Regions from separate parts of the Streptomyces sp. NPDC102462 genome, predicted to be linked through region 2. Evidence: predicted binding sites of a transcription regulator. Region 2 holds the regulator's gene; each other region holds the start of a gene.
The links. The regulator HrcA, encoded in region 2, represses chaperone genes, less so after heat shock. The targets are predictions, from matches to a motif close to TTNGCACTCNGNNNNNCNGAGTGCNAA.
Positions count from the first base shown of each region.

Region 1: a site for HrcA is predicted at 914-940, ahead of groL (chaperonin GroEL). Genes of this name have one in related genera too.
Region 3: a site for HrcA is predicted at 4,041-4,067, ahead of groES (co-chaperone GroES). Genes of this name have one in related genera too.

Region 1 is NZ_JBIWKB010000041.1:47,990-53,472, forward strand. It holds gene ACIRFL_RS29660 (MoaD/ThiS family protein) at 1-15, shown strand, start outside; gene ACIRFL_RS29665 (cold-shock protein) at 449-652, shown strand; gene groL (chaperonin GroEL) at 1,104-2,726, shown strand; gene ACIRFL_RS29675 (NADH:flavin oxidoreductase) at 2,999-4,126, shown strand; gene murQ (N-acetylmuramic acid 6-phosphate etherase) at 4,524-5,459, opposite strand.
Region 2 is NZ_JBIWKB010000034.1:76,704-82,186, forward strand. It holds gene hemW (radical SAM family heme chaperone HemW) at 1-736, shown strand, start outside; gene ACIRFL_RS26880 (DUF3097 domain-containing protein) at 761-1,570, opposite strand; gene ACIRFL_RS26885 (MBL fold metallo-hydrolase) at 1,605-2,327, opposite strand; gene hrcA (heat-inducible transcriptional repressor HrcA) at 2,650-3,666, shown strand; gene dnaJ (molecular chaperone DnaJ) at 3,667-4,803, shown strand; gene ACIRFL_RS26900 (nitronate monooxygenase) at 4,903-5,483, shown strand, end outside.
Region 3 is NZ_JBIWKB010000002.1:301,732-307,214, forward strand. It holds gene ACIRFL_RS03485 (MOSC domain-containing protein) at 1-109, shown strand, start outside; gene ACIRFL_RS03490 (SDR family NAD(P)-dependent oxidoreductase) at 207-980, shown strand; gene ACIRFL_RS03495 (ester cyclase) at 1,078-1,785, shown strand; gene groL (chaperonin GroEL) at 1,847-3,472, opposite strand; gene groES (co-chaperone GroES) at 3,586-3,894, opposite strand; gene ACIRFL_RS03510 (polysaccharide deacetylase family protein) at 4,105-4,944, opposite strand; gene ACIRFL_RS03515 (polysaccharide deacetylase family protein) at 4,941-5,483, opposite strand, start outside.

The DNA of each region.
Region 1 (5,483 bases), on a different contig from region 2:
GTGGCCGGCGGCTGACGGTCCCTCACTTTCGGTGACTTCGGTTACCGACTGTTCGTCCGATGGCCCCCTCCGTGAGAGAAGCGGAGGGGGCCATTCAGTGGGGTTGAGCGCGGTAGAGTTGGGGAACGCGTTCCCGGCCCCCGGGTCGGAAGCCCCGGATTCAATCCGCGCAGCCGCCAAGAAGTCGCCAAAGTCCATGCGTTCTTCGCGGCTTTTATTCCTTTTATAGGGCCCGACTTGCCCTGAATTCTGCCGAATTCTCGGCAGATTCCCGACCGGGTGCGTCCAGATTTCTCGTCCGATTGACCTGTTGCAGACGGCAGTTGGACAGATACATTCAGCCGCGGTCGACGCGTTCCGGCGCACGCCCCCAACCTTGGGGGGTGAGGTCTGACCCGGGTCCGCGAAGTGTGGATCTGTGCAAGGGCCAGTAATAGGGGAGTTAGGCATGGCTCAGGGCACCGTCAAGTGGTTCAACGCGGAGAAGGGGTACGGCTTCATCGCGGTCGACGGTGGTGCGGACGTCTTCGTCCACTACAGCGCGATTCAGATGGACGGCTACCGCACCCTGGAAGAGGGCCAGCGGGTCGAGTTCGAGATCTCGCAGGGTCAGAAGGGCCCGCAGGCCGACATGGTTCGCGTCACCGCCTGAACATTCTCAGCGCGAAGGGTCCGCACCTCCCGGGGTGCGGGCCCTTCGTCGTGCCCGGGCCGGAGGGGCCGCGCCGCGGGGCCTTGGCCGCGGGGTCCATGCATGCCGCAGGGCCGGTGCCGCGGGGGGTGTCCGCAGGGCCGGTGCCGCGGTGTCCGCGGGGCCTGTGCCGCGGGTGTCCGGGCCGTCGCGCCGGGGGGCGCGCGCCCGGCGCGACGGCCCGGTCGCGCGCCCCGCGACGGGTCCGCGGCGCGGGCGCACCTTGCACTCGGGTGGGTCGAGTGCTAATCATTGGCGTTAGCACTCTGAAGGTGAGAGTGACAATGAAGGACCGGGTCGGTGAGGCCCGCAGGCCGGGTGGGGCAAGGAACCACAAGGCCGGTGAGCCGTCCGTCGCGGGCGCGGGCGCGGTCCGAAGGAATCACCCCCAGTCCTGGAGGGACCACTTCACATGGCCAAGATCATCGCGTTCGACGAGGAGGCGCGGCGCGGCCTTGAGCGCGGTATGAACCAGCTCGCCGACGCCGTCAAGGTCACCCTCGGCCCCAAGGGCCGCAACGTCGTCCTTGAGAAGAAGTGGGGCGCCCCCACGATCACCAACGATGGTGTGTCCATCGCCAAGGAGATCGAGCTGGAGGACCCGTACGAGAAGATCGGCGCCGAGCTGGTCAAGGAAGTCGCCAAGAAGACCGACGACGTCGCCGGTGACGGTACGACCACCGCGACCGTCCTCGCCCAGGCCCTGGTCAAGGAGGGCCTGCGCAACGTCGCCGCCGGCGCCAACCCGATGGCCCTGAAGCGCGGTATCGAGAGGGCCGTCGAGGCCGTCTCCGCCGCCCTGCTGGAGCAGGCGAAGGACGTCGAGACCAAGGAGCAGATCGCCTCCACGGCCTCCATCTCCGCCGCCGACACCCAGATCGGCGAGCTGATCGCCGAGGCCATGGACAAGGTCGGCAAGGAAGGCGTCATCACCGTCGAGGAGTCGCAGACCTTCGGTCTCGAGCTCGAGCTCACCGAGGGCATGCGCTTCGACAAGGGCTACATCTCGGCGTACTTCGCCACCGACATGGAGCGTATGGAGGCGTCGCTCGACGACCCGTACATCCTGATCGCCAACTCCAAGATCAGCTCCGTCAAGGACCTGCTCCCGCTCCTGGAGAAGGTCATGCAGTCGGGCAAGCCGCTGCTGATCATCGCCGAGGACGTCGAGGGCGAGGCCCTGTCGACCCTGGTCGTCAACAAGATCCGCGGCACCTTCAAGTCCGTCGCCGTCAAGGCCCCGGGCTTCGGCGACCGCCGCAAGGCCATGCTCGGCGACATCGCCATCCTCACGGGCGGCGAGGTCATCTCCGAGGAGGTCGGCCTCAAGCTGGAGAACGCGACCCTGGACCTCCTGGGCCGCGCCCGCAAGGTCGTCATCACCAAGGACGAGACCACCATCGTCGACGGTGCCGGCTCCTCCGAGCAGGTCAACGGCCGGGTCAACCAGATCCGCGCCGAGATCGAGAACAGCGACTCGGACTACGACCGCGAGAAGCTCCAGGAGCGCCTGGCCAAGCTGGCCGGCGGCGTCGCCGTCATCAAGGCCGGTGCCGCCACCGAGGTGGAGCTCAAGGAGCGCAAGCACCGCATCGAGGACGCCGTGCGCAACGCCAAGGCGGCCGTCGAGGAGGGCATCGTCGCCGGTGGTGGCGTGGCCCTGCTGCAGACCACCAGCGTCTTCGAGAAGCTGGAGCTGGAGGGTGACGAGGCGACCGGCGCGCAGGCCGTGAAGCTCGCCCTGGAGGCCCCGCTCAAGCAGATCGCCGTCAACGCCGGCCTCGAGGGCGGCGTCGTGGTCGAGAAGGTCCGCAACCTCACCCCGGGTCACGGCCTGAACGCCGCGACCGGCGAGTACGTCGACCTGGTCGCCGAGGGCATCATCGACCCGGCGAAGGTGACGCGTTCCGCCCTGCAGAACGCCGCGTCCATCGCCGCGCTGTTCCTCACCACCGAGGCCGTCATCGCCGACAAGCCGGAGAAGGCGGCACCGGCCGCCCCGGGCGGCATGCCGGGCGGTGACATGGACTTCTGATCCTCCCCGAGGATCGGACCCGTCCGCCACACACCGAGGGCGGCACTCCCTGACCCCAGGGAGTGCCGCCCTCGGGCATGTCGGCCGAAGGACCCGACCGTGCGCCGCTTCGAGCCCGGGGACGCGACGAAGCGGTGCCGTCCGGGAACGGCGGCGGCCGGTGAGTGTTCGTGGGTTCGGAATGCGGTCGGGAGCGGGGTGGTTGGCATGAGGACACACTCGATGCGTGTGCACATACCGCTCAGTCGACAGCTGTCCGAGGAGTCCCCCACGTGACCGTCACCACCCCGCCCGCCTCCCGCGCGGCCCAGATCCTCGCCCGTCCGATCGCGCTCAACGGGCTCACCGTCCCCAACCGGATCGCGATGGCCCCGATGACCCGCGCGTTCTCGCCGGGCGGCATTCCCGGCGAGGACGTCGTCTCGTACTACGCCCGCCGCGCCGCCGCCGGCGTCGGACTGATCGTCACCGAAGGCACCTACGTCGGCCACGAATCGGCCGGCCTGAGCGACCGGATCCCGCGGTTCCACGGCGCGGACCAACTGGCGGGCTGGGCCCGGGTCGCCGAAGCGGTGCACGCGGCGGGCGGCACGATCGTCCCGCAGCTGTGGCACATCGGCATGGTCCGCGAGCAGGGGCAGCCGCCGTACCCGGACGCGCCCGCGATCGGCCCCTCGGGGCTGCGCCTCGACGGCACCGAGGGCACCGGCAGGGCGATGACCCGGGCCGACCTGGACGCCGTGATCGGCGCCTTCGCCGAGGCGGCCGCCGCCGCGGAGCGCATCGGTTTCGACGGGGTGGAACTGCACGGCGCCCACGGCTATCTGCTCGACCAGTTCCTGTGGGCGGGCACCAACCGGCGCACCGACGCGTACGGCGGTGACCCGGTGGCCCGGACCCGGTTCGCGGCGGAGATCGTGGCCGCGGTGCGCGAGCGCGTCTCCGCCGGGTTCCCGGTCGTCTTCCGCTACTCGCAGTGGAAGCAGGGGGCCTACGACGCGCGGCTCGCCGAGAGCCCCGAGGAACTGGAGGCCGTCCTGACGCCGTTGGCCGCGGCCGGTGTGGACGCCTTCCACGCCTCCACCCGCCGCTATTGGGTCCCCGAGTTCGACGGCTCCGACCTCAACCTGGCCGGCTGGACCAAGAAGCTCACCGGCAAGCCGGCCATCACCGTGGGCTCGGTCGGCCTCGACGGCGACTTCGACCGGAGCTTCCAGGGCGATGGCGCGCCGGTCAGGAGTCTCGACAACCTCCTGGACCGTCTGGAGGCCGAGGAGTTCGACCTGGTGGCGGTCGGCCGTGCGCTGCTCCAGGATCCGCAGTGGGCGGCGAAGGTGCTCGGGGACCGGTTCGACGAACTGAAGCCGTTCGACGCGGCAGCGCTGAAGTCACTCAGCTGAACCTGAACGGGCGACGGACCGGACGCCCGCGGAGGCACCGGTCCGCGCACCCGGGTCAGCCGGTCGGGTCCGCCCGCGCACGCAGTGCCCCGCGGTGGGTCGTTTGGGCGTGCCGGAGGGGTCCGGCCGTTGTCGCGCTGCTTCTACTCCGTTGACGGGAAAGAGCGGCTGAACCCGTGCGGGCGTCGGACGGGACGCTCGTGGGGGGTGTCGGTTCGCGTGCCCGGGTCAGCCGGTCGAGGCCGCCCGCGCTCCGGAAGGCGTCGCCCGCGCGGGCAGCGTCCCGCGGTGGGTCGTTTCGGTGTGCCGGGGGAGTCCGGTTGTTGTCGCGTCGCTGCGACTCCGGTGACGTGAAAGAGCGGCTGGACCCGTGTGGGTGTCGGTTCGCGGGTGCGGGTCAGCCGGTGGGGTTCGGCAGTGCGGCTCGTAGATGGCCGTTGGACTGGGCCAGGAGGCGGGCGGCTGTCGGGCCGTCGACACCGGCCAGGATGGCCAGGATCGCGTTCTTCACCTCGCCGCCGGTCTCGGTCAGGGCCCGCTCGATCTCCTCGTCGGCCGCGCCGGTGGCCAGCGCGACGATACGGCGGGAGCGGGCGCGCAGCTTGTCGTTGGAGGCGCGCACGTCGACCATCAGGTTCCCGTACGTCTTGCCCAGCCGGATCATCGTGATCGTCGACAGCATGTTGAGGACCAGCTTCTGCGCGGTGCCCGCCTTCAGCCGGGTGGAGCCGGTGATCAGCTCGGGGCCGACGACGACCTCGATGCCGTGCTCGGCCGCCGCCGCGAGCGCGCTGTCCGCGTTGCAGGCAAGGCCGACGGTCAGGGCACCCAGGGCGCGGGCGTGCTCGACCGCGCCGATCGCGTACGGGGTGCGGCCGGAGGCGGAGACGCCGACCACCGTGTCGTCCGAGCCGAGCGCGAGCGAGTCGAGGTCCTTGCGGGCCAGTTCCTTCGAGTCCTCCGCGCCCTCGACGGAGGTCACCATCGCCTCGGCGCCGCCCGCGATCAGGCCGACCACCCTGGCGGGGTCGGTGTTGAAGGTGGGCGGGCACTCGGAGGCGTCCAGGACACCGAGGCGGCCCGCGGTGCCCGCGCCCGCGTAGACCAGCCGGCCGCCGCGGCCCATGCGCGCGGCGATCGCGTCGATGGCCGCAGCGATCTGCGGGAGGCACGCGGCCACGGCGGCCGGCACCGCGGTGTCCTCGCCGTTCATCAGCCGGGCGATCTCCAGGGTGGGCAGCTTGTCGATGCCGGCGAGTTCGGGCCGGAATGCCTCGGTGGTGAGCGTCTCCAGTTCGGCGCGGAGCTGACGGTGGTCGGACGTGGACGTCATGAAGGGCGGCTCTTTCTGGTGCTT
Region 2 (5,483 bases):
GATCCTCGACCGCACCCACACCCCGGGCCGCCCGGAGGCGTGCGTCGCGGAGGCGCGGGCGGCTGGCTTCGAGCATGTGAACCTGGACCTGATCTACGGCACGCCGGGGGAGTCGGACGACGACTGGCGGGCATCGCTCGACGCGGCGCTCGGCGCGGGCCCCGACCACATCAGTGCGTACGCCCTGATCGTCGAGGAGGGCACACAACTCGCCCGCCGCATCCGCCGCGGCGAGATCCCGATGACCGACGACGACGTCCACGCGGACCGCTATCTGATCGCGGAGGAGACCCTGGCCGCGGCGGGTTTCGACTGGTACGAGGTGTCCAACTGGGCCACGTCGGCCGCCGGCCGCTGCCTGCACAACGAGCTGTACTGGCGCGGCGCCGACTGGTGGGGCGCGGGCCCCGGCGCGCACTCCCACGTGGGCGGGGTGCGCTGGTGGAACGTGAAGCATCCGGGGGCGTACGCGGCGGCCCTGGCCGCGGGCCGCACGCCCGGCGCCGGGCGGGAGATCCTGTCCGAAGAGGACCGCCGTGTGGAGCGGATCCTGCTGGAACTGCGGCTGCGGCAGGGCGTACCCCTGGAACTCCTGCGGGAGGCGGGCCTCGCGGCCTCGCGCCGGGCGCTCACGGACGGACTGCTGGAACGGGAGCCGTACGAGGCGGGGCACGCGGTGCTCACACTGCGGGGGCGACTGCTGGCGGACGCGGTGGTACGGGACCTGGTGGACTGATCCCGGCGGACATGGAGGCCCCCGTCAGACGTCACCGGCGACCGTGACGAAGTCGATCAGTTCTTCCACCCGGCCCAGGAGTTCCGGCTCCAGGTCCTTGTAGGACCGTACGCGGGACAGGATCCCCTGCCACGCCGCGCCCGTGTTGTCCGGCCAGCCGAGCGCCCGGCACACGCCCGTCTTCCAGTCCTGGCCGTGCGGTACTTTCGGCCATCCCGCGATGCCCAGGGACGACGGCTTGACCGCCTCCCAGATGTCGATGTAGGGGTGGCCGACGACCAGCGCGTGCTCGCCGGTCACCGACTCGGCGATGCGCCACTCCTTGGTGCCGGGGACCAGATGGTCCACCAGGACGCCGAGCCGCGCGTCCGGACCCGGCGCGAACGAGGCGACGATGGCCGGCAGGTCGTCCACGCCTTCCAGGTACTCCACGACGACGCCCTCGATGCGCAGATCGTCGCCCCACACCTTCTCGACCAGTTCCGCGTCGTGCCTGCCCTCGACGTAGATCCGCCCGGCGCGGGCCACGCGCGCGCGTGCGCCGGGTACGGCGACCGAACCGGACGCCGTGCGGGTGGGCCGTACCGGAGCCGCCGAGGGGCGCACCAGCGTGACCGTCCTGCCCTCCAGCAGGAAGCCGCCCGGCTCCAGCGGGAAGACACGGTGCTTGCCGAAGCGGTCCTCCAGGGTGACCGTGCCCGCCTCGCAGCGGATCACCGCGCCGCAGAAGCCACTGCCGGGCTCCTCCACCACCAGGCCGGGATCGGCCGGGACCTCGGGGACGGGCCGGGGCTTCTTCCACGGCGGGGTCAGGTCCGGTGAGTACTGGCGCATTCGGATGACGATAGGAGAAAGCGCGGGCGGGCGATCACGACACGCCGAAACGCGCGGCCAGCGCGTCCCGCTGCCCGCGGACGAACGCCGCGTCCACCACCGCCCCGTGACCGGGCACGTACAGCGCGTCCGGGCCGCCCAGGGCGAGCAGCCGGTCGACGGCGGCGGGCCAGCGGGACGGTACGGCGTCGGGGCCCGCCTGCGGCTCCCCGGACTCCTCGACCAGGTCGCCGCAGAAGACGACCCCCGGCTCGCCGGGGACCAGCACCGCCAGGTCATGGGCGGTGTGACCGGGGCCCACGTCCGCCAGCAGCACCCGCCGGCCGCCGCCCAGGTCCAGCGTCCGCTCGCCGCTGACCGGGTGGTCGGGCCGGGCCAGGGCGCGCGCCGCCTCGGCCGCGAGCCGTGCGTCCAGGCCGTTGCGGACCGCGTCCCGGCGCAGTCCGTCCCGCTCGCGGGCGAACACCGCGTCCATGCCGGCCGCGGCGTACACCTCGGCCCCGGCGAACGCCGCCGCGCCGAAGACATGGTCGAAGTGGGGATGGGTGAGCGCGAGATGGGTCACACCGCGGCCGGCGATCCGCTCGGCCGCCGCGCGCAGCCGGGCGCCCTCCGCGAGGCTCGACCCGGCGTCCACGACGAGCGCCGCGCTCGCCCCGAGGACCAGTCCGGCCGTACAGTCCCAGCCCGGCAGCCGGCACCGCCCCACCCCGGGGGCCACCCGCTCCCAGCCCGCCTCTTCCCAAGTCGCCGTCATACGGCGACGCTAAGCGCTCCGCTGGGCATGCCGCGATATGCCGTCGGTCGTCTGCGGCACCGTCGTGGCTGGTCGCGCCCGCGCGGCGGAGCCGCATATCAATACAGCCCCGCGCCCCTTCGGGGCGCTGTCGAACCGCAGCGGACTTCACTGGACCTGCTCAGCGCCGGGAGCCGCCGGGCACGATCCGGTGGGACCGGCCTTGCCCGGGGTGTACCCCACGGCCGTACACTGGGGCGGGGAAGCTGGCACTCGCCTGCTCAGAGTGCCAGGCGAAGGACCCGAAGGGCCGCGGGGACGACTTGCTGGAGGTGGACGCGCGATGCTGAGCGAACGCAGGCTCCAGGTGCTGCGTGCCATCGTCCAGGACTATGTCGGCACCGAGGAGCCGGTGGGTTCGAAGGCGCTCACCGAGCGGCACAACCTCGGCGTCTCCCCGGCCACGGTCCGTAACGACATGGCGGCCCTGGAGGACGAGGGGTTCATCGCCCAGCCGCACACCAGCGCGGGGCGGATCCCCACCGACAAGGGCTACCGGCTGTTCGTGGACAAGCTGGCCGGCGTCAAGCCGATGACCGCGCCCGAGCGGCGCGCCATCCAGAACTTCCTCGACGGCGCCGTCGACCTCGACGACGTCGTGACGCGGACGGTGCGGCTGCTCGCGCAGCTGACCCGGCAGGTCGCCATCGTGCAGTATCCGTCCCTGACCCGTTCGACCGTGCGGCATGTGGAACTGCTCTCGCTCGCCCCCGCGCGCGTGATGCTCGTGCTGATCACGGACACCGGCCGGGTCGAGCAGCGGATGGTCGACTGCCCGGTGCCGTTCGGCGAGACGTCCCTGGCGGATCTGCGCGCGCGGCTCAACAGCCGGGTCGCGGGCCGCCGCTTCACGGACGTGCCGAACCTGGTCGAGGATCTGCCCGATGCCTTCGAGGCGGAGGACCGCGGTACGGTCTCGGCGGTGCTCTCCACCCTCCTGGAGACACTGGTCGAGGAGAACGAGGAGCGGCTGATGATCGGCGGCACCGCCAATCTGACCCGCTTCGGACATGACTTCCCCCTCACGATCCGGCCGGTCCTGGAGGCGCTGGAGGAGCAGGTGGTGCTCCTCAAGCTGCTGGGCGAGGCCAAGGATCCGGGCGTGATGGTGCGCATCGGTCACGAGAACGCCCATGAGGGACTCAACTCCACGTCCGTGGTGTCGGTCGGCTACGGTTCGGGCGGCGAGGCAGTCGCCAAGCTCGGCGTGGTCGGACCGACCCGCATGGATTACCCGGGAACGATGGGAGCGGTACGCGCAGTGGCACGGTACGTCGGACAGATCCTGGCGGAGTCGTAGGTGGCCACGGACTATTACGCCGTTCTCGGCGTGCGCCGCGACGCGTCGCAGGATGAGATCAAGAAGGCTTTCCGGCGGCTCGCGCGCGAGCTGCACCCGGACGTCAACCCCGATCCGAAGACGCAGGAGCGCTTCAAGGAGATCAACGCCGCCTACGAGGTGCTGTCGGACCCGCAGAAGAAGCAGGTCTACGACCTCGGCGGCGATCCCCTCTCGCAGTCCGGCGGCGCCGGCGCGGGCGGCTTCGGGGCGGGCGGCTTCGGCAACTTCTCCGACATCATGGACGCGTTCTTCGGCACGGCGTCGCAGCGCGGGCCGCGCTCGCGCACCCGGCGCGGCCAGGACGCCATGATCCGTATCGAGGTCGAGCTGGACGAGGCGGCCTTCGGTACGACGAAGGACATCCAGGTCGACACGGCCGTCGTCTGCAAGACCTGCAACGGCGAGGGCGCGGCGCCGGGCACCACGGCCCAGACGTGTGACATGTGCCGCGGGCGCGGTGAGGTGTCGCAGGTGACGCGGTCCTTCCTGGGCCAGGTCATGACCTCGCGCCCGTGCCCGCAGTGCCAGGGCTTCGGCACGGTCGTGCCGACGCCGTGCCCGGAGTGCGCGGGTGACGGCCGGGTGCGTTCGCGCCGGACCCTGACGGTGAAGATCCCGGCCGGTGTCGACAACGGCACCCGCATCCAGCTCGCCGGCGAGGGCGAGGTCGGCCCCGGCGGCGGGCCCGCCGGCGATCTGTACGTCGAGATCCACGAGCTGCCGCACCCGACCTTCCAGCGCCGCGGCGACGATCTGCACTGCACGGTGACGATCCCGATGACCGCGGCGGCCCTCGGCACGAAGGTGCCGCTGGAGACGCTGGACGGCATGGAGGAGGTCGACATCCGTCCGGGCACCCAGTCCGGCCAGTCGATCCCGCTGCACGGCCGGGGCGTGACCCATCTGCGGGGCGGCGGCCGGGGCGACCTCATCGTGCATGTCGAGGTGCAGACCCCGACCAAGCTCGATCCCGAGCAGGAGCGCCTGCTGCGCGAGCTGTCCAAGCTGCGCGGCGAGGAACGCCCCCAGGGCCAGTTCCAGCCGGGCCAGCAGGGTCTGTTCTCGCGGCTGAAGGACGCGTTCAACGGCCGCTGACACCGGCTGTGGCCGGCCCCCGGGGCGTCGGTTGCCGGGGGAGTATGCCAAGCGGAGGCCGGTTTCGGACTTGTGCGGAGGACGTGACAACATGCGGTCATGTCATCCCCACTGACCGATCTCTGCCCACATCCGATCGTGCAGGCCCCCATGGCGGGCGGTGTCGCCGTCCCGCAGCTCGCCGCCGCCGTGTCCGAGGCGGGCGGGCTGGGGTTCCTCGCCGCCGGGTACAAGACCGCCGACGGCATGTACCAGGAGATCAAGCAGTTGCGGGGGCTCACCGGCTGCCCCTTCGGGGTGAACGTCTTCCTGCCCCAGCCGGAGTATGCCGACGCGGCGGCCGTCGAGGTGTACGCGCATCAACTGGCCGGCGAGGCCGGCTGGTACGGGGCCGAACTCGGCGACCCGGACAGCGGCCGGGACGACGGCTACGAGGCCAAGCTGGCCGTGCTGCTCGACAACCCCGTGCCGGTGGTGTCGTTCCACTTCGGCGTCCCGAGCCGGGAGGCCATCGACTCGCTGCGCCGGGCCGGCACCTTCACCCTGGTCACCGCGACCACCGCGGAGGAGGCCCTGGCCGTCGAGCGGGCCGGCGCCGACGCGGTGATCGCCCAGGGCGTCGAGGCCGGCGGCCACCAGGGCACCCACCGCGACATCCCGGAGAACGACGGCTCCGGACT
Region 3 (5,483 bases), on a different contig from region 2:
CGAGCGGGAGCTGCTGCCCCGCGTCCTCGCGGCGGGCCCGGCCCTGCACCCGGAGGCCCTGGCCGCGGCCCGTGCGTACGTGGCGAAGCACGGCGGCCAGGGCGTCTGAGCGGCCGCGACGGGCGGCCCGCGAACGAGCGTCGCACCGGCTGGAGGGCCGCGCGCACGGAACGGGTGCCGTTTTCGCGGGTAACTACTCTTGGGCCATGACAACGGCTCTGATTACGGGTTCGACGGCGGGGATCGGCGCCGCGTTCGCGCGGCGGCTGGCGGCGGACGGGCATGATCTGGTCCTGGTCGCGCGGGACACCGGACGGCTGCGCGAACAGGCGACCGAGCTGCACGACCGGCACGGCATCGAGGCGGAGGTGCTGACGGCCGACCTGGCACAGGACGAGGGCATCGAAGCGGTCGCCGCCCGGCTCGGCGACCGCAAGAACCCCGTCGACCTGCTGATCAACAACGCCGGCTTCGGCAACAAGGGCCGCTATCTGGACGTACCGATGGCCGACGAGCTGCGGATGCTCAAGGTGCACATCGAGGCGGTGCTGCGGCTGACGTCGGCGGCGAGCGAGGCGATGCGGGAGCGCGGGCGCGGCGGCATCGTGAACGTGGCCTCGGTGGCGGCCTTCGTGCCGCGGGGCACGTACGGGGCGTCCAAGGCGTGGGTCGTGCAGTTCACCCAGGGGGTCGCGAAGGATCTGGCCGGTACGGGCGTCCGCCTGATGGCGCTGGCCCCCGGGTTCGTGCGCACCGAGTTCCACCAGCGGGCCGGTATGGGCACGGACAACATCCCCGGGTGGATGTGGCTGGACGCGGACAAGCTGGTCGCGGCGGCGCTCGCGGACCTGGCGCGTGGCAGGACGCTGTCCATTCCGGATCCGCGGTACAAGGCGCTGATGGGGCTGGCGAAGGTGGCACCGCGCGGACTGGTGGGCGGCATCAGCTCCCGCACCGGGCGCAGGTACGGCCCGCGGTGAGCCCACGGCGGACCCTCGCGCGCCGAAGGTGAGGGCGCCGCTCGGGTGGGAAGATGGGCGGGAGGGAACCGGACCCAGGGGGGCCGGAGGCGGCGTCATGACGTTCGTACAGCTCATCGAGTGCAGGACGAGCCGGTTCGACGAGATGAACCGGCTGCTGGACACATGGGTCGAGCAGACCAAGGGGAAGCGGACCGCGACATACGACCTGGTCGGCAAGGACCGGTCCGACGCGTCGCACATCGTCGAGATCGTGGAGTTCCCGTCGTACGCGGACGCGATGCGGAACTCGAACCTTCCCGAGACGGGCAAGGTCTACCAGCAGCTGGTGGCCCTGTGCGACGAGATGCCGACGTTCATCGATCTGGACGTCGTACGCGACGAGCCGCTGGGCGCGGAGACGGTGCGGCGCTTCTTCGCGACGCTCGCGGCGCCGGGTGAGCTGGGGCCGCTGAACGACCTGCTCGACGAGGACGTGCACAGCCACGATCCGCTCAATCCGCAGGACACGATCGGGCTGGACTCGGTCCGCGCCGAGTACCGGATGTGGCGGGCCGCCTTCGAGGCCGCCTTCACCGTGGAGGACCTGATCGTCCAGGGCGACCGGGCCTGTGCCCGCTGGACCTGGAACGCCACGCACCGGGGGGAGTTCCTGGGGATCACCGCCACCGGCAGGCGGGTGACCACGACCGGTACCACCGTCTTCCGGTTCGGCGCGAACGGCCGGATCGCCGAGACATGGTGGCAGCACGACCAGTTGGGGCTGATGCAGCAGTTGGGCGCGCTCGACCAGCTGGAGCAGTGACCGCGAGGGGCAACGCGAAGGCCCGGCGCCCTTTCGGGTGCCGGGCCTTTTCTGCCGGGTGTCAGTGGGCGTGGCCGTGGCCGTGGCCCGCGGCGGCCGGCTCTTCCTCTTCCTTCTTCTCGACGACCAGGGTCTCGGTCGTCAGCAGGAGGGAGGCGATGGAGGCGGCGTTCTCCAGGGCGGAGCGGGTGACCTTCACCGGGTCGATGACGCCGGCCTTGACCAGGTCGCCGTACTCGCCGGTGGCGGCGTTGTAGCCGTTGCCCTTGTCCAGCTCCTTGACCTTGGAGACGATCACGTAGCCCTCAAGGCCCGCGTTCTCCGCGATCCAGCGCAGCGGCTCGACGACGGCGTTGCGGACGACCGCGACACCGGTGGCCTCGTCGCCGGACTTGTCGAGGTTGCCGTCGAGGACCTTGGAGGAGTGGACGAGCGCGGAGCCACCACCGGAGACGATGCCCTCCTCGACCGCGGCGCGGGTCGCGGAGATGGCGTCCTCCAGACGGTGCTTCTTCTCCTTCAGCTCCACCTCGGTGGCGGCGCCGACCTTGATCACGCACACGCCGCCGGCCAGCTTCGCAAGGCGCTCCTGGAGCTTCTCGCGGTCCCAGTCGGAGTCGGTGTTCTCGATCTCGGCCTTGATCTGAGCGATGCGGCCCTCGACGTCCGACTTGTCGCCGGCACCGTCGACGAGGGTGGTGTCGTCCTTGGTGACGGTGACGCGGCGGGCGGTGCCGAGCACGTCAAGACCGACCTGGTCCAGCTTGAGGCCGACCTCTTCGGAGATGACGGTGGCGCCGGTGAGGATCGCCATGTCCTGCAGCATCGCCTTGCGGCGGTCGCCGAAGCCCGGGGCCTTCACCGCGACGGCGTTGAAGGTGCCGCGGATCTTGTTGACGACCAGGGTCGACAGGGCCTCGCCCTCGACGTCCTCGGCGATGATCAGCAGCGGCTTGGAGGAGCCCGCCTGGATGACCTTCTCCAGCAGCGGCAGCAGGTCCGCGATGGCGGAGATCTTGCCCTGGTTGATGAGGATGTACGGGTCCTCCAGGACGGCCTCCATGCGCTCCTGGTCCGTCACGAAGTACGGCGACAGGTAGCCCTTGTCGAAGGCCATGCCCTCGGTGAAGTCCAGTTCGAGGCCGAAGGTGTTGGACTCCTCGACGGTGATGACACCGTCCTTGCCGACCTTGTCCATCGCCTCGGCGATCAGCTCGCCGACCTGCTGGTCCTGGGCGGACAGCGCGGCGACGGCGGCGATGTCGGACTTCTCGTCGATCGGCCGGGCCGAGCCGAGCAGGTCCTCGGAGACGGCCTTGACGGCGGCGTCGATGCCCTTCTTCAGGGCGGCCGGGGAGGCACCGGCGGCGACGTTCTTCAGGCCCTCGCGCACCAGGGCCTGGGCCAGCACGGTGGCGGTGGTGGTGCCGTCACCCGCGATGTCGTTGGTCTTGGTCGCCACCTCCTTGACCAGCTGGGCGCCGAGGTTCTCGTACGGATCCTCGATCTCTACCTCACGGGCGATGGTGACGCCGTCGTTGGTGATGGTGGGGGCGCCGAACTTCTTGTCGATGACGACGTTGCGGCCCTTGGGGCCGATCGTCACCTTCACCGTGTCGGCCAGCTTGTTGACGCCGCGCTCAAGGGCGCGACGGGCGTCCTCGTCGAACTTCAGGATCTTCGCCATGGCAGCGGGAGCCCTCTCGGAATTCTGGTGATAAAGACGCTGCGCCCCGGGCACCCGGCTTCTTGATGGCGGGGCCAGGGGCGCAGCTCACAGCACGAGTGCTTCGGGGTGAATTACTTCTCGATGATCGCGAGCACGTCGCGGGCCGAGAGAACGAGGTACTCCTCGTTGTTGTACTTCACCTCGGTGCCGCCGTACTTGCTGTAGAGCACGACGTCGCCGACGCTGACGTCGAGCGGAAGACGGTTGCCGTCTTCGAAGCGGCCCGGGCCCACGGCCAGGACGACGCCCTCCTGGGGCTTCTCCTTGGCGGTGTCCGGGATGACCAGGCCCGAGGCCGTGGTCTGCTCGGCGTCCAGCGGCTGGACCACGATGCGGTCCTCAAGCGGCTTGATGGCAACCTTGGAGCTGGCGGTCGTCACGATCCGACCTCCCCCTTCGGAGATCTCACGGGGTTAACTGTCTGAGGTGGCGACCAGGTCGATCCGTCGTCGCGGGTGCCGGACCTGCCCGTCGCGTTGTTGGCACTCTCCATGGGGGAGTGCCAGACCCGAGACTATGACTGCGATTAGCACTCGGTCAAGCGGAGTGCCAATCCGCGGCGGCGCGTCCGCCGAGGTGGCCCCGACGGCTCACAGGTAGTCCTCCAGGCGGCCCACGGTCAGACCGGCGGCCTGGACCCGCCGGAGCAGGCGCGTCGTGCGCTCCCTGAGGGTGGGTCCGGTGGACTCGTCGGGACCGACCAGGATGATGTCGCCGGGGCGCAGGCGCTTGTCGCCCCGGACGTAGTCGAGGGTGTCGGCGCCCATCTCGGCCCGCCACAGGATCACCGCGGCGATGCCGCAGTCGGCCGCCGCGGTGAGGGTCGTCGTGTCGTACGTGCCGTAGGGCGGGCGGAAGAGGCGGGGGCGGATGCCGAAGCGGGACCTGAGCTTGTCCTGCTGGCCGCAGATCTCGGCGCGCTGCCCCGCGTAGGGCAGTCCGCGCAGGGCGGGATGGTCGAGGGTGTGGTTCTGGACGTCGGCGCCGACCGAGCGGAGGCGGGCGAAGTGGCCGTAGCCCGGGCCGACGACGCTGTCGGTGAGGAAGAAGCTGACCGGGAGCCGCAGGTCGCGGACCATGTCGATGAACCGGGGGTCCCGCTCGGCGCCGTCGTCGTAGGTGAGGAAGACGACCGGGTCGGATGTCGTCACATGGTCCACGACCGGGGGCAGGGGGCGGCCCGCGGTGCCGGCCGGCAGGGGGCGCGCGGCGGGTTTGGGGGCCGGGGCGAGCGGGGCGCTCAGGCCCCATTGGCGGTAGGGCTGCCGGGTGGCCGGACCGTGTGACCGTACGCCCTGGGCGGCCTTCTTGCCGAGCCGTTCGATGGGGTCGACGGACTGGGCGCAGCCGGCCAGGAGCAGGACGCCGGCCAGGGCGGCGGCCGGCGTCCGGCACCGTGCCGCCGCCGTGGGCCGCCCCTGGCGCCTCACAGGTAGTCCTCCAGGCGGGCCACCGCGTAGCCCTCGCGGGTGACCTTGTTCAGGAACCGCCGGACCATGTCGGTCATGGACCCGTCCCAGTCGGAGCGGCCCCGGAAGTGGGTGAGCACGATGTCCCCGGGGTGCAGGCCGCGGTCCCACTCGCGGTACTCCCAGTGGTCGACGAAGACCTCCTCGTCCCAGATCGGCGCGTACTTGATCCCGCAGGACTTGGCGGCGACCAGGGTGTCCCGGTTGTAGTTGCCGTACGGCGGGCGGAAGACGGTCGGGCGCTTGCCGAGCTGCTTCTCCAGGATGTCCTGCATGCCGCAGATCTCGTCCCGCTGCTCCTCGTAGGACAGGCCGGGCAGGTAGGGGTGGTGGAGGGTGTGGTTGTTGAGCGTGATGCCCTGCGACTGCATCGTCCGGAAGTAGCCGTAGTCGTCCTTGGCCAGGTAGTCGCTGAGGAAGGCGGTGTACGGGATCTTCAGGTCGGCCATCATGCGCAGGAACGCCGGGTCCTTCTCGGCGCCGTCGTCGATGGTGAGGAA